Regions from separate parts of the Mammaliicoccus sciuri genome, predicted to be linked through region 3. Evidence: riboswitches for the same ligand, from Rfam matches in the RefSeq annotation. Region 3 holds a riboswitch; each other region holds the start of a gene.
The links. Region 3 has a riboswitch for S-adenosylmethionine ahead of metK (methionine adenosyltransferase). Riboswitches for the same ligand answer to the same signal wherever they lie in the genome.

Region 1 (8,266 bases), 1.1 Mb from region 3:
GATTTGAGTAACCCCCAAAAGCCTTCCATAGGACCATTATCAATACATCTACCTACACGAGACATGCTTTGCTTCATAGAAGCATTTTTAATCATCTCTCTAAATAGAACACTCGTATATTGGAATCCTCTGTCGCTATGAAATATAATGCCTTCGGTATTTCTTTTAATTATGGCTTTGTTAAAGGTATCGTATACAAGCTTATTATTGTTTTGAGATGAGACTACATGGCTGATGACTTTCTTAGCACCTAAATCATAAATAGCGCTTAAATACACTTTAGATCCATTTTTCAATTTAAATTCTGTCACATCTGTTAACCAGACCTTATTAACTTTACTTGTTGTAAATTTTCTGTTTAGGATATTTTGAGAAGTGATTTCTGGCTTACTAAGTTTATATTGCCTTCTCTTTTTTCTAATGACAACTTTTAATCCATACTTCTTCATAATTCTATATACGCGTTTATGATTAACCTGGAATTTAGTATATAATCTCAGATAAATATAAATTCTTCGATATCCATATATGCCATCATGTTCATGATAAATCCTGAAAATCTCATCTTTTAATTCGTTATTGAATCTTTCAGATTCTGAAACCTCTCTGTTTTTCCATTTATAATAACTTGCTCTCGATATTTCAAGTGCGGCGCATATCCATTTGATTGGATACTTATCTTTTAATGCTTCGATTGTCTTGTATGCTGCTATTTGCTTGATTTTCGATTCATCAACTGCCTCTCTATTTCTTCCTGCTTTTTTAATACCTCATTCTCCATTTGGAGAAATTTATTTCTTTGTTCAAGTGCTTTTATTTTTAATTCAAGTTCTTCTTCTCTAGTTAAAGCTTCAACTGGTTTTCCTTTACCTCTACCATCTACTAAACCAATATCACCATGTTTTTCATACTTTTTTACCCAATTATAGACTTGTGAATAGTTAACTTGGTACTTTTCAGCTGTCTTATTAAAGTCTCTATTATTTTCAATACAATATTTAGCTATTTCAATTCTCTCTTCAAATGTTGTTTTTCTAGTATTCATAGTGTCTACCTCCAGATATGGAAAATAAGATTTATTTTCCTTTCCTTCAGTATACTTTACCACCCAATTTTTTAAAGTAGCATGATGTGAAATATTGTAATAGGCTGCTAGATCTGAATACGTCTTATTAGTCTCTAGATATTCTTTAACAACTTTTTCTTTAAATTCGCGTGTATAGATTTTATTTCGATTCTTATTTATAAGTGCTGTTATACCATGTTGCTTATACACTTTATATTTAAATCGAATCACACTATCACTAATATCTAAATTTAACTTATCAATTATATTTTGAAAGGAATAACCCTTTTCATGCAAATCGAAGATTTCCTGATACAGTTTAACAGGTAGTCTAGTTTTATACATAAAAATACCCCCTATAGAGTTTTAGTTTTTTTTAATGTCTACTCTATAGGGAATAATACACTGAAAGATATCGTGCGCTAGGGTGGAAAATAAGGGCATAACGCACGAAGAATGATAGATATCGTGCGCTAGGGTACAAAAAAAGGGCGTAACACACGAAGACTTGACCACCTAAATCCAAATGATCAATCAAATATCAAATTATTTAATTATTTTCCGAATATTTAATCAAGTGTTATTGATAAAGTAATATAGGTATGATAAAACTAAAACATATTAAAATTCTTTACAGGTAAGTAAGACTGAGGTTAGACAAACGTTAGACTTACCTTCAACTGTAGATTGGAGGCATCGTTGTGACAAGTACGAGTATTACGAATAAAGGTTTGTTTCTTCAAGGTGTTAAAGACTGTATACCTACTATGCTTGGGTACTTTAGTGTTGCGCTAGCGTTTGGTATTGTCGGTATATCATCTGGTTTATCTATTTTAGAAATTGCATTATTGTCTATTTTTGTCTATGCGGGTGCTGCTCAATTTATTATATGTGCGTTGGTCGCCATCCACTCCCCTATTTCAGCAATTCTATTGACGGTATTTTTTGTTAACTCAAGAATGTTTCTTCAAAGTTTGGCTTTAGTCCCAGCATTTAAAGGTAATGGTTTCTGGTCGAATATAGGAATAGGTACACTTGTAACGGATGAGTCATTTGGTGTTGCGATTACGAAATATGCGAAAGAGAAATCGCTCAATGCGGCTTGGATTCATGGTTTAAATATTTCAGCTTATTTATTATGGATTGTCACATCTATTATTGGTGGTTTAGTAGGTAACTTAATACCTAAACCTGAAATATTTGGCCTCGATTATGCTTTAACAGCGATGTTTATATTTTTATTAATTGCTCAGTTTGAAACGATACATAAAAACAAAGTCTTAGTATATCTTTATTTAATTTTATTAACGATTGTATGCATGCTTATTCTGACATTATTTATGCCAACTTATTTATCTATTATTATGTCGACAATTATTGCTTCTGTCGTAGGGGTGGTGTTTGATAAATGAGTATATCGATGTATTTAATTTTAATTACGTTAAGTTGTTTTGTTTTAACTTGGATTATCCGTGTTTCTCCTTTGTATTGTTATCAAAAGCGGATTTACCTGAAAGTGTGATCAAGTGGTTACAATATGTGCCGGTATGTCTCTTTACGGCATTAATACTTGAAGGTATGTTGAATCAAGAAGGTAATGCTGGATTTACGCTTAATTTTGAGAGCATTATTGTCGCGATACCAACGATTCTAATAGCACTCATATTTAGAAGTTTAACGATTACAGTTATAGCCGGTATGTTTATTATGGCGATTGTGAGATTAGTCTTTTAATTTCATTCGTTAACTTATTGAAAGAAATGCTCATTTCTAGTATTCTTAATATAAATTACATAGCAAAGCTTATTCAGAGAAGTTGAGGGAATTGGCCCGACGACACTTCAGCAACCGGTCATAACAGATACGGTGCTACTACCAACGAGTATACTCGCATAATAAGGATGATGAGGACTTCTTACTTCTTTGACGAGTAAGAAGTCTTTCAATTTAAATAAGAGGGGGTTTTAATGTGATTATTTCTCGAGAAACAGGCATAGTAGATCTTGGACATTTTGAAACAGAATCTGGTGAAGTGATTGATAACTTGAAACTTCAATATGAGTATGTGGGTTATAAAGGCCAGCCACTCGTCGTAGTTTGTCATGCGTTAACTGGCAACCATTTAACATATGGTGATGATGAGCATGCAGGTTGGTGGCGTGAAATTATAGATGGCGGTTACCTTTCAATTAATGATTATCAATTTATAACATTTAATGTAATTGGCAGTCCTTATGGATCAAGTTCAAGGTTGAATACACCTGATTTCCCTGAACATTTGACGATGAGAGATGTTGCGAGAGCAAACATATTAGGATTGAAACAATTTGGTTACGAAAAAATAGACGTATTAATTGGTGGTTCTTTAGGTGGAATGCAAACGTTAGAAATGCTTTATGATGGTTCGTTTGAAGTGAAAAAAGCAGTCATATTAGCTGCGACAGAGAAGACTTCATCATATAGTAGAGCATTTAATGAAATTGCTAGGCAAGTTATTCATATGAACGGACAAGACGGTTTAAGCATCGCAAGACAGCTTGGCTTTTTAACGTATCGTTCAAGTAAAGATTATGAATCAAGATTCTCTGCAGATGATGTTGTAAGCTACCAAAAATATCAAGGCAATAAATTTAAAGAAGTATTCGATAAAGACTGCTATTTAACATTGTTAGATGTATTAGACAGTCATGACATATTTAGAGGACGAGATGATGTTGAGAAACGTCTACGTCAATTAGAAACGAAAGTATTAACGTTAGGATTTGCGGATGATTTATTATATCCAGATGACCAAGTAAGAGCTTTAGGTCGATTCTTTAAATATCACAGACATTTCTATGTACAAGACAACGTTGGTCATGATGGTTTTTTATTGAATTTTGGAGATTGGGCACCTAACGTTTATCATTTCTTAAAATTATATAAATTTAAAGTACGCTGATATCAACTTAAAAGTCACCTACATTGTTTTAAAAGATAAAAATCTGTAAAATAGAGAAAGATGTTTAATTTAGATTGGGAAGTGAAAAATTTGTCTTTTAAAGTCGACATAAAAGCGACAATCATAGCAACACTTGTACTAGTTCTAAGTGCCGCTATTATAAACTTTGTACCATTATTAGCAATATTGATCATACCATTTATTACGATACCAGGAACGATTCTTTGGTATCGCTCTAAACCGTCCTTTTTTGTGACGGTTGTCATAACGTTATGTGCAACTGTTCTATTTAATCATGTATTCTTATTAACTGCCATGACACTTGTAATTTTTATGAGTGTATTTATTGGGCAGTTACTTATTGAGCGTACATCTAAAGAACGTATGTTGTACTTAGTGACAACATTTATGAGTATTTTGACGATAGGTAGTGTGTTAATTTTACAAATTACGGGAAACTTACCTTTAACAAGCAAATTCTTTAGCCAGTATCATGATGTATTACTGTCATATTTCCAAATGGGTGGCAATATAACAACTGAAATCGAAGAATCATTACAAGTTTCATTAGAAATATTACAAGCGAGCATTCCTGGGTATATAGTATTGTGGGTATTCTTATTAGTGCTTGTGAATTTAGTTGTGACGTTTCCGATTTTAAGAAAATTCAAAGTCGCAACACCAGTGTTCAGACCATTATTTATGTGGCAAATCAATAGAAGCGTAGCATTTGTTTTTGTGATCACAGTACTTGTGAGTTTGTTTGTCACGCAAGACAATGTCGTCGCGTATGGCATAGTCACTAACTTACAATTTGTGTTAGAATGGGTTATATTTATACAAGCATTATCGTTGTTCCATTTATTTGTAAAAGTTAAAAAATTACCAATTATAGTAGGTGTCATCATCTTTGTAATGGCATTTATATTTAAACCGTTTGCGTACTTATTCGGATTAATGGACATTTGGTTTAACTTGAAACAACGTATAAAAAAGTAAATTGAGGTGAGTTTATGAACCGTCAATCTGTTAAAAAAGCCCTAATATTTCCGTACATTATTATGATGATATTAGCTTTGGTGTTAGTCGTATTCAGTTTTTTTAATTCAATATTTTGGGCGATTATTTCGACGGTTGCTACGATAATTCTAATTGCAGTAAGCATATTTTTTGTTAGACAGAGCTTTTTGAAATTAGATTTATATATTGGGAGTTTAGCCGGTAGAATTACGAAAAGTAAAACAAGTGCAGTCAGTGACTTACCAATAGGTGTCATATTATTAGACAAAAATGATCATATCGAATGGATTAATAATTTTGTTAATAAACGATTAGAACGAGACGTTTTAGACGAACCAATTAACGAAGTATTTCCAAATATCTTAAAAAGATTAGAAAATACTTCAGAAGTAGAGATTGAAGAAGGATCATACAAATATAAAGTCACTTATACTGAAGATGAACACTCTATTTATCTGTTTGATATTACTGAATCTTCCCGTGTATATGAATTATATGAAAATGAAAAACCAATCATAGCAACTATTTTTTTAGATAACTTTGATGAAATTACACAGAACATGAATGACTCTCAACGTTCAGAAATCAATAGTCTGATTACAAGCGTTATAGATGACTGGTCATCACGTTATCAATTGTTTATTAAACGCTATAGTGCTGATCAATTTATCGCGCTATTAAACAAGAGTATATTAGAAGATATCGAAACGTTGAAGTTCAACTTATTAGATGATTTAAGAGATAAGACAAGAGACCTCGGTCACCAATTAACACTGAGTATCGGTATTGGTGAAGGTAGTGAGAACTTAATTGAATTAGGTGAACTATCACAATCAAGTTTAGACTTAGCACTCGGCCGTGGTGGTGACCAAGTAGCCATTAAAAATAGTAATGGTAACGTGAGATTCTACGGCGGTAAGACTGACCCGATGGAAAAAAGAACGAGAGTACGTGCACGAGTGATATCTCATGCCTTACGAGATATCTTAATTGAAGGTGACAAAGTGATCATTATGGGTCATAAATCACCAGATATGGACGCAATCGGCGCAGCAATCGGTGTATCACGCATTGCGAAGATGAACAATCTCGAATCATATATTGTATTAAACGATTCGGATATTGATAGTACATTAGAACGTGTGATGGCTGAAATAGACGAGAAGCCTGATTTGAAAGAAAGATTTATTACATCAGAAGAAGCTTGGCATGAAATGACACCACGTACAACACTCGTTGTCGTAGATACACATAAACCTGAACTTGTAATCGATGAGAACTTGCTTAATAAAGCAAATAGAAAAGTCGTTATTGACCATCATCGTCGAGGTGAAAGTATTATCTCAAGTCCATTACTTGTGTATATGGAACCTTATGCAAGTTCGACAGCTGAGCTTGTTACAGAGTTGTTAGAATACCAACCAACAGAACATCGTTTAACGAGAATCGAATCAACGATTATGTTAGCCGGTATTATTGTGGATACACGTAACTTTACATTAAGAACAGGATCAAGAACATTTGATGCTGCGAGCTTTTTAAGAAGTCATGGTGCAGATACGATTCTTTGTCAGCACTTCTTAAAAGACGATATTGATACGTATATTAAACGTTCAGACTTAATTAAGACAGTTAAATTATTCCGCGGTGGTGTCGCAATTGCACATGGCGACGATCATGAAACATATCACCCCGTTACAGTTGCACAAGCAGCAGATGAATTGCTTGGCTTAGAAGGTGTAGAAGCATCTTATGTAGTAGCACGAAGATCAGAAGATACAATTGGAATTTCTGCCCGTTCGTTAGGAGAAGTAAACGTACAATTAACGATGGAAGCACTCGGTGGAGGCGGCCACTTATCCAATGCTGCAACACAAATGAAAAATACAACAGTAGAAAAAGCAATCGAAGCATTAGTTGAGGTTGTTGAATCAGATGATAAAGGAGTGGAAGAATAATGAAAGTTATTTTCACACAAGATGTTAAAGGTAAAGGTAAAAAAGGTGAAGTTAAAGACGTACCAGTAGGATATGGTCAAAACTATTTAATCAAAAATAATTATGCTGTAGAAGCAACACCTGGAAACCTCAAACAATTAGAACAACAAAACAAACGTCAAGAAGAATTAAAACAACAAGAAATAGAAGATGCTAAAGCACTTGCGGAAAAACTTAAAGAATTAGAAGTTAAAATTCCAGCTAAAACAGGTGAAGGCGGTAAATTATTCGGATCAGTAAGTACGAAACAAATTACGCAAGCATTAGATAAACAACACAAAATCAAAGTTGATAAACGTAAAATGGACTTACCAAATGGTATTCACAGTTTAGGTTATACAAATGTACCAATTAAACTACACAACAAAGTTTCTGGCACATTAAAAGTACATGTTGTTGAAGAATAAAGGCATCAATAAAATGGTCGGTATTTGATTTACCGACCTATTTTAATGCGTTATAATAAAAATTATTAAAATGGAAAGGAGTAATCAGTATGGATAATATGATGAACCCAAAACAAATGCCCCATAGTATAGAGGCTGAACAATCTGTTATCGGTGCAATCTTGATTGATCCTGAACTGATTAACTCAACAGGTGAAACATTAATACCTGAAGCTTTCTATCGTGCAAATCATCAACACATATTTAGAGCGATGTTAATGCTAAATGAACAGAATAAAGAAATTGACTCTGTTACATTGATGGATCAGTTAGCAGCAGAATCATTATTAGAAGAAGCGGGCGGTCCAGCCTATTTAGCAGAATTAGCAAATAATGTCCCAACAACAAGAAACATACATTTCTACATAGATATTGTGTTTAAACATGCAGTGAAACGCCAACTCATTCGTGTGGCGGATAGTATTGCTGAAGATGGGTATAATCCTGAACTTGATTTAGAATCATTGTTAGGAGATGCAGAAAAGAGAATTTTAGAAATTTCTGCTTCAAGAGGTACGGAAGGCTTCAAAGATATTAAAGATGTATTAAGTATTGTGTTTGATAATGCTGAACAGCTCGATCAAAATAACGGACAAACACCAGGTATACCAACTGGTTATCGAGATTTAGACCAAATGACAGCGGGATTTAACCGAAATGATTTAATCATTATTGCGGCACGTCCATCAGTAGGTAAGACTGCCTTCGCATTAAATATCGCACAACAAGTTGCAACACACCAAGACTTGTATTCAGTCGGTATTTTCTCTTTAGAGATGGGTGCCGATCAACTTGC
Region 2 (8,266 bases), 1.3 Mb from region 3:
GTATTTAATCAATATTCGCGTTCTGACCAATCGCTTATTTTAGCGATGACAGAAGCATACATTAATGGTGTTTCAACTAGAAATGTTAATAAAATTGTGGAATCCCTAACGGGAAAATCTGTGTCTAAATCAACTGTTTCAGGCGTAATAAAAAACCTAGATCCTGAAATTAAAGAATGGGCTGGTAGACCTATTGTTAGTCATCAGTATAAGTATGTATTTGTTGATGCTATGCACATTAAGGTAAGAGAGAATAATAAAATTGTTTCTAAAGGTGTTTATATCGCTATGGGTATCAACGAAAATAGAAAACGCGACATTATTGGCTTTAAAATTTCTAATCAAGAGTCAGAATTAGCTTGGTCAGAGTTTTTTGAAGACTTAAGAATGCGTGGTTTAACAACACCTGAACTTATTATCTCTGATGCGCATTCTGGACTTATTAAATCTATTAAGTCACAGTTTATTGATTCATCTTGGCAACGTTGTACATTCCATTTTCTTAAAAATATTGTAGAGAGATTTCCTAAAAAGAACTCTAAAGAAGCTAGAATGTTACTTAAATCAATATTCCAAGCACCAACATATCGTCACGCTGTTCAGCTCAAAGATGAATTCATTGCACAATATGAAAGTAATCCTAAGTATGTGGAAGCTATTAAAATATTGGATGAAGGCTTCGAAGATGCCTCACAATTCTATAGATTTCCTGCTCAACATCATAAAAATCTAAGAACTACTAATTCAGTTGAAAATATTAATATGCAACTCAGAAAACGAGAAAAAATAGTTAAAACATTCCCTAATCTAGATTCAGCTTTTAGATTAATTGGCGCAGTACTTATGGATATTCAAGAAAGATTTGATAAGTCTAACAGACCATTTATCGCTTAATTAAGCTACTTATTTTTTAAAAAATAAGTAGTGATCAAACAACTATATCTGTTTAAACTTCAAAACAAATATAGTTGTTCGATTCATTAAAAAACCAAAGGTTGATTACATTCTAAAGATATTACACAAACATATGGACTTGACCCCGATAAATAAAAATAGCGACCCGAAAACGGGATTATCAGGCCGATAAATAAAAATAGCGACCCGAAAACGGGATTATCAGGCCGATAAATAAAATAGCGACCCGAAAATACACCCCGCAACACCCCCCGCAACACCCCATCATCCATTTTATTTCGGATACAAAAACAATTTTAAATAAATTATTAAAAAGTGCAGAAAAAATATAATTCTATAGTATAATTAAATTTGGTCGAAATTTATTTAGGAGGTCCGTTATGAAAGAATTCTTCCAATATTATAAACCCTATAAAGGATTGTTTTTCTTAGATTTTGGTTCGGCTGTTTTTGTAGGTATTCTCGAATTGGTGTTTCCACTTATTACAAGTATATTTATAGATCAGCTATTGCCAACTAAGAATTGGAGTTGGATTGTGATTTTTGTTTTTCTTTTATTATTCATATACGTTGTTGAATCTGTATTGAAATTCATCGTGACGTATTGGGGGCATAAACTGGGTACTAATATTGAAAGAGATATTCGTAATGAGCTTTATGAGCATATTCAAAAAATGAATTTTGGATTCTTTGATAACCAAAAATCAGGTAAAATCATTGGACGATTAACGAACGATTTAATGGATATTGGAGAAGTTGCTCACCATGAACCTGAAGATGTGTTTGTAGCAGTTATGACGCTTGTCGGTTCGTTTGTTATTATGTTGACAATCGATGTGAAACTCGCGCTTATTACGTTCTGTGTTGTACCGATTATTTTTGTATTAACGATTTACTTTAATCAAAAAATGTCAGGTGCTTTTAAAAACTTATTTAGCAATGTTTCGAGATTTAATGAGCTTATTGCTGATAATGTTGGTGGTATGCGTCTTGTACAAGCATTTACAAATGAAGGTCACGAATTAGCAAGATTTAAAAAGGTCAATGATAATTTTAGAGCGACAAAATTAAAAGCATATTCTTATATGTCTTGGAACTTGTCGATTAGTCATATTGCTCAAAAATTAACGTTAATCTTTGTACTGATTTTAGGAAGTTATTTTGTATTAAATGGATCACTGTCATATGGTGGATTTGTAGCGTTTATTATGATTACAAATCTGTTATTTAAACCGTTAGAGTCTATTAATATGGTTATTGAACTATTTCCTAAAGGTATTGCTGGATTCAAAAATTTTAAAGAAATCGTAAATATGGATCCAGAAATTAAAGATAATGACGATGCTATCGAATTTATAGATGAACCAGATACGATTGAATATGAAGATGTATCATTCAAATATTCAGAGAAATTAATCTTAAATCAGCTATCTATCAAAATTGAACAAGGTGAAAAAGTAGCACTTGTAGGACCGAGTGGGGGAGGTAAAACGACAATTTGTTCGTTATTACCAAGGTTCTATGATCCGTTACAAGGTAAGATTAAAATCGATAATCGAGACATTAAATCTTATAAGTTGGAATCATTAAGAAAACAAATTGGTGTTGTACAGCAAGATGTATTTCTTTTCGGTGGAACATTAAGAGATAATATTATTTATGGTAATTTAAATGCAACGGAAGAAGAAATTAATTACGCAGTTGACCAAGCACAATTAAGAACGTTTGTAGATGAATTGCCAGAAGGTTTAGATACTGTCGTTGGGGAACGCGGTACAAAATTATCCGGTGGACAAAAGCAACGTATTTCAATTGCGAGAATGTTCTTGAAGAATCCGCCAATTATTATTCTTGATGAAGCTACGAGTGCTTTAGATGTTGAAACTGAAAATAAAATACAATCAGCATTTAAGAATTTATCACGTGGTCGAACATCACTGATCATTGCGCATAGACTGAGTACGATTAGACATGTCGATAGAATTGTATATATTGAACAAGGTCAAATTCAAGAAATGGGCAGTCATGATGAACTCGTGGATAAAGGCGGTAAATACAAAGATTTATACATGTCACAGTTTGAACAAATTGAAGAATTTTAACATACTGCCGGAGATCTTTATGAAGAAAAAGGTCTCTGCATTTTTTATTTTGAGCTAAATAATAGACTTTCAGTTTAAAGTTGTTATTATAGAGTGTTAATATCTATGATTAAGAGGTGTAACATGAAGATTTCTAAAGGGTCAGACTATGGGCTGCATGCTTTGGCATATTTAATTGCTAAAAGAGACCAACAGCCCATCAATGTTAAAAGTTTATCTGAAACGTTAAATGTGTCTGTAACATATTTATCTAAAATATTAACGCAATTAGTAAAGGCAAACGTCATAAAATCTGCATCTGGTGCAAAAGGCGGTTATTATTTAGTTAATAATTGGGAAGACATAACTGTCTATGATATTATTACTGCAATTGATGGTCATCAAAGTACACTTGAAGATAGCTTTAATCACGGTCCAGAATGTAAGATACAAGCGATATTAACTTCTGCTGAAGATGAAATGACGCAAGCTTTGAAAAATAAAACTTTAAAAGATTTAATGTAAGTTAAATCTTTTTTTATCTATCAATTATAGATATTACGACTCTACAATAGTTATGAAAGGTGGAAATGCTATGTTTGATTGTATCGCAATAGGTGGAGGGCCAGCAGGATTAGCGAGTGCACTCACGTTAGGAAGAGCTTTAAAAAAGACGTTAGTGATAGACAATAATAATGCGAGAAATAAAGTGACACAGCATTCACATGCATTTTTAACGCAAGACAGTGTAAGACCTGAAGAATTGAGAGCTAAAGGAGAACATGATGTTGATCAATATGATGATGTAACGCGAATTAATGACACGGTGTTAAACATATTGAAAGAGGAGCATAACTTTATTGTTGAAACAGCCAACCAACAATATAAAGCTAAAAAAATTATGGTATGTACAGGTTTACGGGAAACATTACCAGAAATTGAAGGTTTAAAAGAAAGTTGTGGCAAATCTGTCTTTTATTGTCCGTGGTGTGATGGATATGAATTGAAACATAAACCATTACTCGTAGCTGTTCAACCTGAGCATGTGAAACATATGGCGATGCTTATTAACAATTGGACAGACGATATCGTTATAAGTAGCCGTGATTTTTCATTATTAACTGAAGAAGATAAAGCGTTTATTGAAAGTAAACATATCACATTAGTGGAAAGCGAAGTAGCGGAATTTAAACATCATGAAGGACAAATTAATGAAGTTATCTTTAAAAATGGTGAACGTATCAATAGAAGCGGTGCAATCATTGGTGTGAAGTGGGATACTGATTTTGAATTTTTAAAAGCGTCCGATATTGAAAGAGAAGACAACGGAAAAATAAAAATTAATGAGTTAGGTGAATCATCTATACCAGGATTGTTTGTAGCAGGTGAAAGTAAAGATTTCATGGCATCTCAACTAATAGACGCAGCAGCAAATGGTAATCAAGTCGCAAAATTTGTAGCAATGCAAATCATTATGGAATCATAAATAAAAACAGGCTGGGACATAATGTAATGTCTTAGCCTGTTTTAGAATGCTTATTTTTTAGTTATTTTAATATTAATTTCAAAGTCACCAAATTGAACATTGCGATGTTCAGAATCTGAAGTTGGTTGAAGTATTGTATTCTCAACTCTGCATAATTCTTGGATTAAAGCGTTCTTCTTCTGAGTCTTACCTATTGAACCTGAATAACTTCTTGGTGGATTTGCCTGCAATTCTAATAGTTCTGATAAAATATCGTCTCTTGTTCTCATATTTATTGCCTCCTAATTTGATAGTTACAATAAAACAGCTCATCTTAAGATTAAGAAGAGCTGTTTAGAGAATCTTCTTATCTTTCAAGTTAAACTTGTTGGATTTAGCACAGTACATACGCCTGTTGCTGAGGTTTCATCGGGCCAATTCCCTCCGCCTACTCTTAATAAGACTACGAGCTATTTTATTGTTTCTTAATCATAACGAATTAATTGTATTTTGCCTAATTTTTAAAATCTAAATGTTTAAAAGGTTTGAGGTGGTCTATATATTAACTGAATATGAAGCATAGGAGGAATAGATTATGAAGTATAAAATGCTTTCTTTATTGTTGTCAGCAGGTATCGTGTTAGCAGCATGTGGTAATGGTGACGGTGATAACAATGATAAAAAAGAAAATCAAAATGATGAAAAAACAGAACAAACAACTAAAGAAAATAGTAACGACGATCAAAATACAGATGACCAAGATTCAGACGATGATCAAAACACAGATGATGATCAAAGTTCAGACAAAGCAACTAAAAATACAGTTAAATGGGATGACATTAAAGTCTCTCCTGAAGATGCTGTAAAAGCTGCACAAAAAGAATCAAAAGGTGAACTTAAAGATCTATCTTTTGAAAAAGAAACAGGCGAGTGGAGTTATAAAGTTGAATTAGCTGATGGAACAAATGAAAATAAAGTACTGATAAATGCAGATGATAAATCTGTTACGAATGTTGAAAAAGAACAAGAAGATAGTGATGATAATGATCAAACATTCAAATTATCAGATGTTGCTAAATTCGAAGATGCACTTAAAGTAGCACGAGACAAAGCTAAAGGTGATATTAAAGAATGGTCACTAAGTGAAGATAATGGCAAACTTGTTTATTCTATTGAGTTAAAAGAAGGTAATAAAGAATCAACAGAATTTACAATTGATGCTAAGTCTAAAGAAATTCTTGAACAAGAAACAGATTAATTTATTAAGAACATAGGATAATTCATTTTATCCTATGTTTTTTTATGTTTATTTATTGATTATCATTCTCAATTAGCATTTCGCATGAAGTTTGAAAAAATTTCATTACATAAATACTATAGGTACAGCCTTATATTTGTATTTTCTATGAATTCTATAAAATTTTTATTGACTATTGCACATTATAGGCATAAATTAAAGATAATAATGATAATCAATTAGATAGGAAGTGTTATGATGAAAAAGTTAGCAACAACTTTATTAGCAAGTACTTTAATTTTAACAGCGTGTGGGAATAGCGCTGATAAGAAAGAAAATGAAGATAAAAAAGAAACAAAGGAAACGAAAAAGTCTGAAAAAGCGGATTTCTCTAAAGAAACTAAAGCTTATAAAGATTTTACAACAGAACAATTAGATAAATTCTTAGCTGATACTGAAAAGTTCGTTGAAGCGGTTAAAGCAGACGATATCGAAAAAGCTAAAGAAATTTATCCTAAAGCGCGTATGTACTATGAAAGATCTGAGCCAGTTGCTGAAAGTTTCGGTGATTTAGATCCGAAAATTGATGCACGTTTAGCAGATATGAAAGAAGAAAATAAAGAAGACGAATGGTCAGGTTACCACAAAATTGAAAAAGCATTATGGGAAGATAATACAACTAAAGATATGGCACCAGTTGCTGATCAATTATTAAAAGACACTAAAGAGTTACGTGCAAAAGTAGATACAGTAGATGTGACACCTAAATTAATGTTACAAGGTTCAATCGACTTATTAAATGAAGTATCTAGCTCAAAAATTACAGGTGAAGAAGAAATTTATTCACACACAGATTTATATGACTTTAAAGCAAACATCGAAGGGGCAGAAAAAATCTTTGAAATATTTAAAGATAAAGTAGCAGATAAAGATAAAAAGCTTGCTGATACAACTCAAGAAAGATTCGATAATGTTAATAAATTATTAGATCAATATAAGACTAAAGATGGTGGATATGAAGACTATACGAAACTATCTAAAGATGAAACGAAAAAACTTTCTGAAGCTGTTGATAAATTAGGGGAATCTTTAAGTCAAATGGCTGTTATTACGGAGTGATGATTGATGTCTAATAATGAAAATCATATAGCTAGAAGAGATTTTCTAAAACTCGCTGGTGTTGGTGGTGCAGGTCTACTGATAGGTTCTACAGGTGTAGGCGGTACTTTTCTTGCATCTCAATACTTTGCTAAAGATAAAACAGGCGTAAAAAATAAAATCAATTTCTATGGTAAATATCAGTCTGGCATCACGACAGAACAACAAAAACACATTTACTTTGTCGTTCTAAGCATTAATAAAATGTCAATTTTAGATGTTAAAGAAATGTTTAAAGTATGGACAAATTATAGTGTTCATTTAATGAATGGTGAATATGTAAAAGAGATTGGTAAAAACAAAATGTTACCAAGTCCAGATACAGGGGAGACGATTGGCTTAGACGCCAGTCGTCTGTCTCTTACTTTTGGTATAAGCCCTTCATTCTTTGAAAAAGTTGGATTGAAAAAGCATAAACCAGATTTATTAAAAGATTTACCACATTTTCCTAAAGATCAAATTGATGAAGACTATTCAGGTGGAGACATTTGTATACAAGCATGCTCAGATGATCCACAAGTTAATTTTCATGCCATTAGAAATTTAATTAGAGTGGCTAAAGGTGAAGTTTCAATGAAGTGGAGCCAAGCAGGATTTAACTCATTTGAAGAAAAGGATGGTAAGAAAGAAACACCTAGAAATTTATTCTCTTTTAAAGATGGAACAGGTAATCCTAATGTCCAAAATAAAAGTGATTTGAATGAATACGTCTTTATACAAGATGGTTGGGCTAAAAATGGTTCATATTTAGTCGCAAGAAGAATTCAAATGTTGTTAGAAACATGGGATAGAACGGCTTTAGGTGAACAAGAAGCCACATTTGGTAGATACCGTCATTCTGGTGCGCCAATTGGTAAAGAAAAAGAATTTGATACATTTGACCCTGATATAAAAGATAAAAATGGCGAGAACTTGATAGAAAAAGAATCGCATGTCAGTTTAGCAAAAGCATCTAAAACGAATTTATTAAGAAGATCTTTTTCATATTCAGATGGTATAAACGCAAACACAGGTGCTTTTGATGCAGGATTACTCTTCCTAGCATTTCAAAAATCACCGGAACAATTTATTAAAATCCAAAATAAAATGGGTGCTATTGATAAATTAAATGAATATATTACACATCGAGGTTCAGGTATTTTTCTATGTTTACCAGGTGTCCAAGAAGGAGGATATTTAGGTGAAACGTTATTCAATCGTATTTAGTTTAGTTGCAATACTATTTATGCTACTATCTTTGACCGCTAAAGCAGAAACGAGCTTAAGCGATATTTATATTAGTGTGACAGATGCCAAATCTGCGATACAAGATAAAGACGAAAAGGCATTCGACAAGCATTTCAAAGAGATTAAAGATAATTGGCAAAGTACGAATAAAAAAGACCATAAACTTGTGAAAAAAATAGATCA
Region 3 (8,266 bases):
AAATTGTGTTGTTGTACCAGTTGATGATGAAAAGTGGGGGCAAGTACCTGCATTAGTGTATGAAGCGGAACAGACTATCCAAGATGATACATTTAAAAATATACTCAATTCAAACTTAGCAAAGTATAAACACCCAAAATACTTTTATAAAATAAACGAAATACCAAGAACTTCAACAGGTAAACTTTCAAGATATAAAGTAAAGGCGTGGGTCATGAATGAGAAAAAATAGTTTGCATTTCTATAGATTCAAAGCACCTTTCAGAGTACCGATACGAACACCTTTAGTAGAATTAATTGAACGAGAAGCATTAATTGTAGAATGGCAAGACATGAATGGGTCTACGTATTATGGTGAATGCAATGCGTTTAATAGTGACTGGTATCATTTCGAGACAATAAATAAAGTTGAAGAAACTTTAATAAAATGGTTTGAAAAACATGAATTTGTTGATTTCAATAGCTATCCATTATGTTGTGAATTAATAGATGAACTCAGTGAATACCCGAATGCACGTAGTGTTATGTCTATGATATTCTTTCAAAAATTCCTTGAGTTAAAGCCGATTGAAGTAGCATATGGTGCAACAATTAATCAAAATATTGAACAATATTTCAAACAATATAATGGTGAATTACCAACGAGAATTAAATTAAAATGGCATGAAGAAGTTAATCAAGATATAGAATTTTTAACAGAACATTATCCACAAATACAAAGAGCGATTGATGCAAATGGTGTGTTAAATCATGAACATGTGTCTTTATTAAATACATTTAAAGATGAACAATTTATATATATTGAGCAGCCATTTTCTAAATATGAGGACTATATAGAGCATGTTAATACGCTTGAGTTACCGGTATTTATTGATGAAAGTGCTCTGAATTTAGAGCAAATTATTCAATTTAATCAGCAACATCTTATCGATGGTGTTGTGATTAAACCATCACGTGTTGGAGGTATAGATAAAGCACTTGATATTATAGAATATTGCCGCGAACATCAACTTAAATATGTCATAGGTGGAATGTATGAATTTGGACTTAGTAGTTACTTCACTGCATACTTAGCACAGCATAGTTCTTATCCGAGTGATGTGACGCCAAGTGATTATTATTTCACAGAAGATTTCGTTGTTGATAACGCAAAGACTAATGGTCATCTCATTAAATATGTACCACCAATAGTTGATAAAGATAAATTAACAAAATAAAAGGCATATGTGCTAAGTTTTTAGCGCATATGCCTTTTAATGAATTTTATGAATCTTTTTTAGGTGGGACAGGATCGTAGCCGCCTGGATGAAATGGATGGCATTTTAAGATACGTTTCGTACCTAACCATGTCCCTTTTATAACCCCATATTCTGAAATAGCTTCAACAGCATAGTTAGAACATGTAGGTTGGAACCTGCATGTTGGTGGTGTCAGTGGGGATATATATCGTTGATAAAGGCGTATTAATTTAATAAATACTTTTTTCATAGCAATGCTCCTATTTATAATTGTTTTTCGTTAAGTTCTGGTATGGTTTAACATCAGTGGAATTGAATTTATAGAAATCTGTTGTCTGTTTCATATGGATGTTAATCGTTTCATTTTTAATTTTTCCTGTTGCTTTAATGTTAAAGGTTAACGTTTTTGGTAATGTTTTGTCTTTTTGGAATGTAAGTTTAAACTTACCACTTTTAATTTTTAAGTCGTTAATATTGCTTAAAGATGCTTGATCTGCCAGTGGTGATTGACTAAACCCTAGTTGATAGAGATATGACATAACTTTTCCTGTACCTTCATATGAAAGGGTATCGTTTTCTAAAGTGACATCGTCTTCAATAGGTTTAAGTAAACTTTGATTAAAAGTCGTTAAATCGAACCAATCTTGTCCAATTTTTTGATAATAATCTATTTCGGCATTCTTTGCATGATAATTTAAATATTTAGATTTAGGAGAGGATTTGATTTCGTTTGAATCAATCCAAACACTTTTATTATGCACTGGAAATTGTTTTGTATTACTTTCTTGTTCGACATTAAATGCAAGTTTATCATGGTGGTTTGTTCGGCCATGTGACAGTTGTTTAAGCGTTGTTTTTTTATCTTGAAAATCAACTGTTGTTTCGTTACTAGATTTAATCGAATGTGAATCTACCTTTTTAATATTTTTTTGAAAAGCTTCGATAGCATCGCTACTATCATCAAATTTATTTTGACCTTCCGGACTACAACTTGCTAGAATAAGAGTAATTGTTAATACTAAGGTCGTTAAGGTTAACTTTTTCAATATCTTCTACCTTCCTAATAATATGTATATACAGTTTATCATAAATGAAGAAAGAGGTCGTGTATCATGCGCTACAAAGATCCAAATGGATTGGATGTTGATTTAGCATATAAATGTCCAACAGATCAACAAAATGCGAAACATGTTCTAGGTATTCCTATTTTTAATAATGAATATGTGTTAACGCATCATAAGATAAGAGGTATTGAATTTCCAGGTGGGAAAGTTGAACCAAATGAAACGAATAAAGAGGCTGTTCAGCGTGAATTATATGAAGAAACAGGCGCGATTGCTAAAAATATAACGTTTATAGCTTCATATACTGTACATGATACAATCCCGTTTAATAAAGATGTCTATTTTATTGAAGTAGAATCAATGGATAGCAATAAGGCATATTTCGAAACTTATGGACCCGTTATTGCTAAAGAAATCAATGATATACCTGAAGAAGAGAAGAGTTTTCTTTTAAAAGATACAGCAATATTAAAATGCGTTGAAAGGGTGTATAAACTTGGATTTCTACAGTAAGAAAAAAATGCCAGTTTTCTTTAATCATCATCTAACTGAAGAAGTGATATATGAAGTGGATGGATTGAAAGTTAGAGGCATGTTGATGACACCTAATAAACGTGTTAATCGCATCGTTGTATATTTACGTGGTGGTAAAGGACAAGTAGGTAGAGTGAGACCAGGTCGTATGGCGCAATTTAAAGATAAGTATACACTTGTCTTTGCACCTTATTACAGAGGTAGTAACGGTAGTGAAGGTAGAGATGAATTTTGTGGTGATGACCTTCATGATGTTATAAAAGGTATCGAAATATTAAAGTCACATTACCCAAATGTTCCTGTTCATATGCTTGGATTCTCTAGAGGTGGTATTCAAGGCTTACTTACGTATCAAAAAGTGAAAGCAACGAGTTATATTATATGGGGTGGGGTTTCAGATTTATTGATGATGTATGAAGAACGAATTGATCTAAGAGGGATGTTAAAAAGAATGGTTGGACATCCTAAAAAACAATATGAAGCGTATGCACGTAGAAATGCATTGCAATCTATTCATAAAGATAGTCCACCTATATTAATCGTTCATGGAGATGAAGATAAGCAAGTTAATATTAATATGGCATATCATCTAGAAGAACATTTAAAGCAAGAAGCGGTAGATCATCAAACAATCTATTTATGTGGAGAAGGCCATGTTTTAAGGCCAGAAATAGAAAAGCAAACATTGTTACAAATTAAAGAATGGATGTATAAATGTGAAAAGAGCTTGGACCAATAAGGCCCAAGCTCTTTAAGTATTTTATAAGCGATTATATGTGAATCCGCCTTCTTCTTGAATATGCTCAGAAGACTCACCGAATTTACTGAAGTTTTCTTTGAAGTTCTTAGCAAGTAATTTTGCTTTTTCGTCATATGCTTCAGAAGATACCCAAGAATTACGTGGATATAATATTTCTGAAGGTACACCTGGTACATATTTCGGAATATTAAGACCAAAGATTTCATCTTTAACAAATTCTGAATTCTTAATTTCTCCACTAATTGCACGACGAATCATTGAACGTGTATGTTTCAAGTCCATTCTTGAACCTACACCGTATTCGCCACCAGTCCAACCAGTGTTTACAAGATAAACGTCTACATTATGTTCATCGATTAATTTACCAAGTAATTCAGCGTATTCAGTCGCATGTAATGGTAAGAAAGGTGAACCGAAACATGTTGAGAATACTGGTTGAGGACTTGTTACGCCTCTTTCTGTACCTGCTAACTTAGAAGTGAAACCACTTAAGAAATGGTACATAGCTTGTGATTTATCTAATTTAGAAATAGGTGGTAATACGCCAAATGCATCTGCAGTTAAGAAGATAATAGTATTTGGGTGACCAGCTATTGATGGTGTAATAATATTATCGATAAAATCAATTGGGTATGCAGCTCTTGTATTTTCAGTTAATGAAGTGTCGTCATAATCTACTGAACCATTAGGATTTACGGTAATATTTTCTAAAACTGTTCCATAACGGATAGCATCGTAAATTTGTGGTTCTTTTTCACGGCTAAGACTTACTGTTTTAGCGTAGCAACCACCTTCAATATTGAAGACACCATTTTCGTTCCAACCATGTTCATCGTCTCCGATTAATTTTCTATTAGGATCTGCAGATAAAGTTGTTTTACCTGTACCAGATAGACCAAAGAATAAAGCTACATCTTTGTTATAACCTACGTTTGCTGAACAGTGCATACTCATAATACCTTTTTTAGGTAATAAGTAGTTCATAACTGAGAATATACCTTTTTTCATTTCACCAGCGTATTCAGTACCACCAATTAGTATGACACGGTGTTTGAACGAAGTAATAATGAATGTTTCAGAATTTGTGCCGTCTTTTTCTGGATCAGCTTTAAATCCTGGTGCACTAATAACAGTGAAATTAGGGATGATATTAAGTGCTTCTTCTTTAGTTTCTGGGCGAATAAACATGTTCTGTGCAAATAAATTATGCCAAGGTAGCTCATTAATAACACGTAAATCTAAACGTGATGATTCATCTGCACCTGCATATCCATTAAAGACATAAAGTTGTGATTTTTGGTTTAAGTAGTCAATAACTTGATCATATAAATTTAAAAAGTTACTTTCTGAGATAGGTTGGTTGATTGTTCCCCAATCAATATCTTGTTCAGTATCTTCCTCTTTAACGATAAATTTGTCTTTAGGAGAGCGACCTGTGTATTTACCAGTTTCCATTCTGATTGCGCCAGATTCTGTTAATACGCCTTCTCCTGCTTCTAGAATGTGATTGTACAATTCAGTTCTAGAAAGTTGTTGTAGTGTAGTGTCCTTCTTTAAAAGGTTTGAAAGTTCGATTGATTCGGTAATTGACTGCATTGCCATAAATGACGACCCCCATGTCTAATATTAATATTGTAAGCATTTTCATGGAATTAGTATAACACATTAAAATATATAGTCTATACTAATGAGTAAATTTGTTATAAAATTTTTTTAGAAATTTGAATGTGTTTCGTTCCATTGACATATTATGAAAACTTTAGTATTATCATTTCTGACGGATTCTCTTATCCTGAGTGGTGGAGGGACATGGACCCAATGAAACCCAGCAACCTCTTTCTAATGAAAGAAAGGTGCCAAACCGTTTGCAGACCAATATTGTCTGAACGATAAGAGCGAATGGACGAGTGTGCCTTCTCTCTACATCTTTATTGAGAGAAGGCACTTTTTATTTGCGCTGAGGAAGAGACCGTACAACTTTATTTAAAGGAGATTTTTTATGTCAAAGAATAGAAGACTCTTCACATCAGAATCAGTAACAGAAGGGCATCCAGATAAAATTGCGGACCAAATTTCCGATGCGATCTTGGATGAATTATTAAAAGGCGATCCTAAAGCAAGAGTCGCTTGTGAAACAACAGTAACAACTGGTATGGCTTTAATTGCAGGTGAAATTTCTACTTCAACATATGTAGATATCCCTAAAGTAGTTAGACAAACAGTAAAAGATATAGGATACACAAGAGCGAAGTACGGTTATGATTTCCAAACGATGGCGATTTTAACTGCTATTGATGAACAATCACCAGATATCGCACAAGGTGTAGATTGCGCATTAGAAGATAGAGATGATTTATCAGATAGAGAAATAGAATCAATTGGTGCAGGTGACCAAGGTCTTATGTTTGGTTTTGCTACAAATGAAACTGAAACATACATGCCTTTGCCAGGTTATTTAGCTCATCAACTTGCGAAGAGGTTAACAGATGTACGTAAAGACGGTACTTTAGAATATTTACGTCCAGATGGTAAGACACAAGTAACAGTTGAATATGACGAAAATGATAAACCGGTAAGAGTTGATACAATCGTTATTTCTTCACAACATCATGAAAAAATTGAATTAGAAAAAATTCAACAAGATATTAAAGATCATGTTATCTATCCAATCGTACCTACAGAATTATTAGATGAAGAAACTAAATTCTTTATTAATCCAACAGGTAGATTCGTAATCGGCGGACCACAAGGAGATGCTGGATTAACAGGTAGAAAAATCATCGTAGATACATACGGTGGTTATGCAAGACATGGCGGAGGATGTTTCAGTGGTAAAGATCCTACTAAAGTAGATAGATCAGGAGCATACGCAGCAAGATATGTAGCTAAGAATATAGTAGCAAGTGGATTAGCAGATAAATGTGAAGTCCAATTAGCATATGCAATTGGCGTAGCACAACCAGTATCCATTTCAATAGATACTTTTGGTACAGGTAAAGTAGAAGAAACTGTATTAGTAGAAAAAATAAGAGAAGTATTTGATTTAAGACCAGCTGGTATTATTCAAATGTTGAACTTAAGACAACCAATCTACAAAAAGACAGCAGCATACGGTCACTTCGGTAGAACAGATGTTCAATTACCATGGGAACAATTAGATAAAGTAGATTTATTAAAAGACTTATTAAAATAAATGATGAAGCTCTGTATATAATCTTGCGGGATATATGCAGAGTTTTTATTTTAGGTTTGGTGGAAGTAGGGTTGTTATTAGCAGTTTTGGTAAGAAGTGCAAATAAGGATATCAGTATTAACACTTCAGGCGACTTTTGTAACTAACGCCCCCGTTATGAACAAGTTTAGCCAGAAGTGTTCGCAAGACCCTCGTTATGAACAAGTTTGGGCGAAAGTGTTCACAAGAGCCCCGTTATGAACAAGTTTAAGTCAAGTTGTTCATAATGAACTGAATTTTTATAAAATATTTACTATTAAAGTGTGGTTTAACTACTCAAATGTATGAAGTATAAGAAATTACGTTATATTATCAATATATTTCATGATATATACTGAATTTATTTGTAATTTTTACTATAATGGAATTAATACATATGAAAGGGAGCGATCTACAATTATGAGTCAATTAGAACCGATTCATTATGGATTAATCGCAGCGATCGTTATTGCGATACTATTTATTATATTATTCTTTGTTTCATTAAAACAGAAACAAAAATCTTTGAATAAGATTCAAGAAGCTCATAAAAAAGAAAATGAGACGCTTAAATCTGAACATAAAGAAAAGTTAGATCATGAAAGAGTTGAAAATAAAAAGGTTCTAACGAAACAAGAAGAAACTCATCAAGAAGCAATTTCACAAAAAGAAAGAGAAATTGACTCATTAAAGTTATTTTCTAAGAATGAAGGGGAATATATAACTGATAGACACTTGTTAGAGTTAAGAGACCAACTTGTTAATGAACGTAGAATTAGACCTGAAGATATGCATATTATGGCAAATATCTTCTTACCTAAAGATCCATTAGGTAAAGTTCGACAAATTGATCATTTAGTCTTAACAAGAACGGGTATATATGTAATTGACTCTAATTTAGTAAGTGGTCATATCTATCACGGTATTACAGAACAGCAGTTTAGTGATTTTCCAGTATTAGGACAAGTCTTTGAAACATTGGATTTAAACCCAAACAAAGAACAAACATTATTACTTGAAAAACAATCAAATAATAAAACTGCAGCATTCCATTCATATACTGATGAAGTTAAAGAAGTTGATAATACAACTGAAGAATTACAAAGACAGTTAGAACTTAAATATACACCGACACCAATTATTTATTTCCATCCAAATGAAGTAAGTGAAGCAACTATCAGTAATTATTCACAAGACCCTAACATTAAAGTGTTAGTTGGTGAAAAACAACTTCAACATTTCTTTAATAAATTTGTATTCCATGGTAGATTCCAATATAGTGTGGAAGACCTTGAGAGAATTATGGATGAAATTGAAAAGTTTAACCCGTAATAACTAAGCGCTGCATTTTATGTAGCGCTATTTTTATACTAAAAAAGGTGGTTATAAGTATGGTAAAAGAAAATTTTGAAGTTAAAAATCCTGCAACTGGTGAAGTAATCGAAACGATTAAAAACAA

Region 1: it holds a riboswitch for S-adenosylmethionine, as region 3 does, so the genes downstream of both, metX (homoserine O-acetyltransferase MetX) here and metK (methionine adenosyltransferase) in region 3, are expected to answer to the same signal.
Region 2: it holds a riboswitch for S-adenosylmethionine, as region 3 does, so the genes downstream of both, MUA60_RS02900 (hypothetical protein) here and metK (methionine adenosyltransferase) in region 3, are expected to answer to the same signal.

What each region holds. Positions count from the first base shown of each region.
Region 1 is NZ_CP094824.1:22,703-30,968, forward strand. Features, by position in the region: one part of gene MUA60_RS00100 (IS3 family transposase) at 1-734, opposite strand, end outside; one part of gene MUA60_RS00100 (IS3 family transposase) at 737-1,411, opposite strand; gene MUA60_RS00105 (AzlC family ABC transporter permease) at 1,834-2,478, shown strand; gene MUA60_RS00110 (AzlD domain-containing protein) at 2,585-2,800, shown strand; SAM riboswitch class I at 2,867-2,968, shown strand; gene metX (homoserine O-acetyltransferase MetX) at 3,039-4,007, shown strand; gene MUA60_RS00120 (DUF2232 domain-containing protein) at 4,089-5,006, shown strand; gene MUA60_RS00125 (DHH family phosphoesterase) at 5,021-6,985, shown strand; gene rplI (50S ribosomal protein L9) at 6,985-7,431, shown strand; gene dnaB (replicative DNA helicase) at 7,521-8,266, shown strand, end outside.
Region 2 is NZ_CP094824.1:600,393-608,658, forward strand. Features, by position in the region: gene MUA60_RS02880 (IS256 family transposase) at 1-894, shown strand, start outside; gene MUA60_RS02885 (ABC transporter ATP-binding protein) at 1,296-3,017, shown strand; gene MUA60_RS02890 (RrF2 family transcriptional regulator) at 3,141-3,521, shown strand; gene MUA60_RS02895 (NAD(P)/FAD-dependent oxidoreductase) at 3,592-4,482, shown strand; gene MUA60_RS02900 (hypothetical protein) at 4,533-4,751, opposite strand; SAM riboswitch class I at 4,826-4,925, opposite strand; gene MUA60_RS02905 (PepSY domain-containing protein) at 5,057-5,719, shown strand; gene efeO (iron uptake system protein EfeO) at 5,957-6,817, shown strand; gene efeB (iron uptake transporter deferrochelatase/peroxidase subunit) at 6,824-8,062, shown strand; gene MUA60_RS02920 (FTR1 family iron permease) at 8,037-8,266, shown strand, end outside.
Region 3 is NZ_CP094824.1:1,856,536-1,864,801, reverse strand. Features, by position in the region: gene menE (o-succinylbenzoate--CoA ligase) at 1-232, shown strand, start outside; gene menC (o-succinylbenzoate synthase) at 219-1,217, shown strand; gene yidD (membrane protein insertion efficiency factor YidD) at 1,264-1,488, opposite strand; gene MUA60_RS09605 (hypothetical protein) at 1,499-2,284, opposite strand; gene ytkD (RNA deprotection pyrophosphohydrolase) at 2,351-2,815, shown strand; gene MUA60_RS09595 (alpha/beta hydrolase family protein) at 2,799-3,575, shown strand; gene pckA (phosphoenolpyruvate carboxykinase (ATP)) at 3,597-5,198, opposite strand; SAM riboswitch class I at 5,381-5,492, shown strand; gene metK (methionine adenosyltransferase) at 5,596-6,789, shown strand; gene MUA60_RS09580 (nuclease-related domain-containing protein) at 7,228-8,139, shown strand; gene MUA60_RS09575 (NAD-dependent succinate-semialdehyde dehydrogenase) at 8,199-8,266, shown strand, end outside.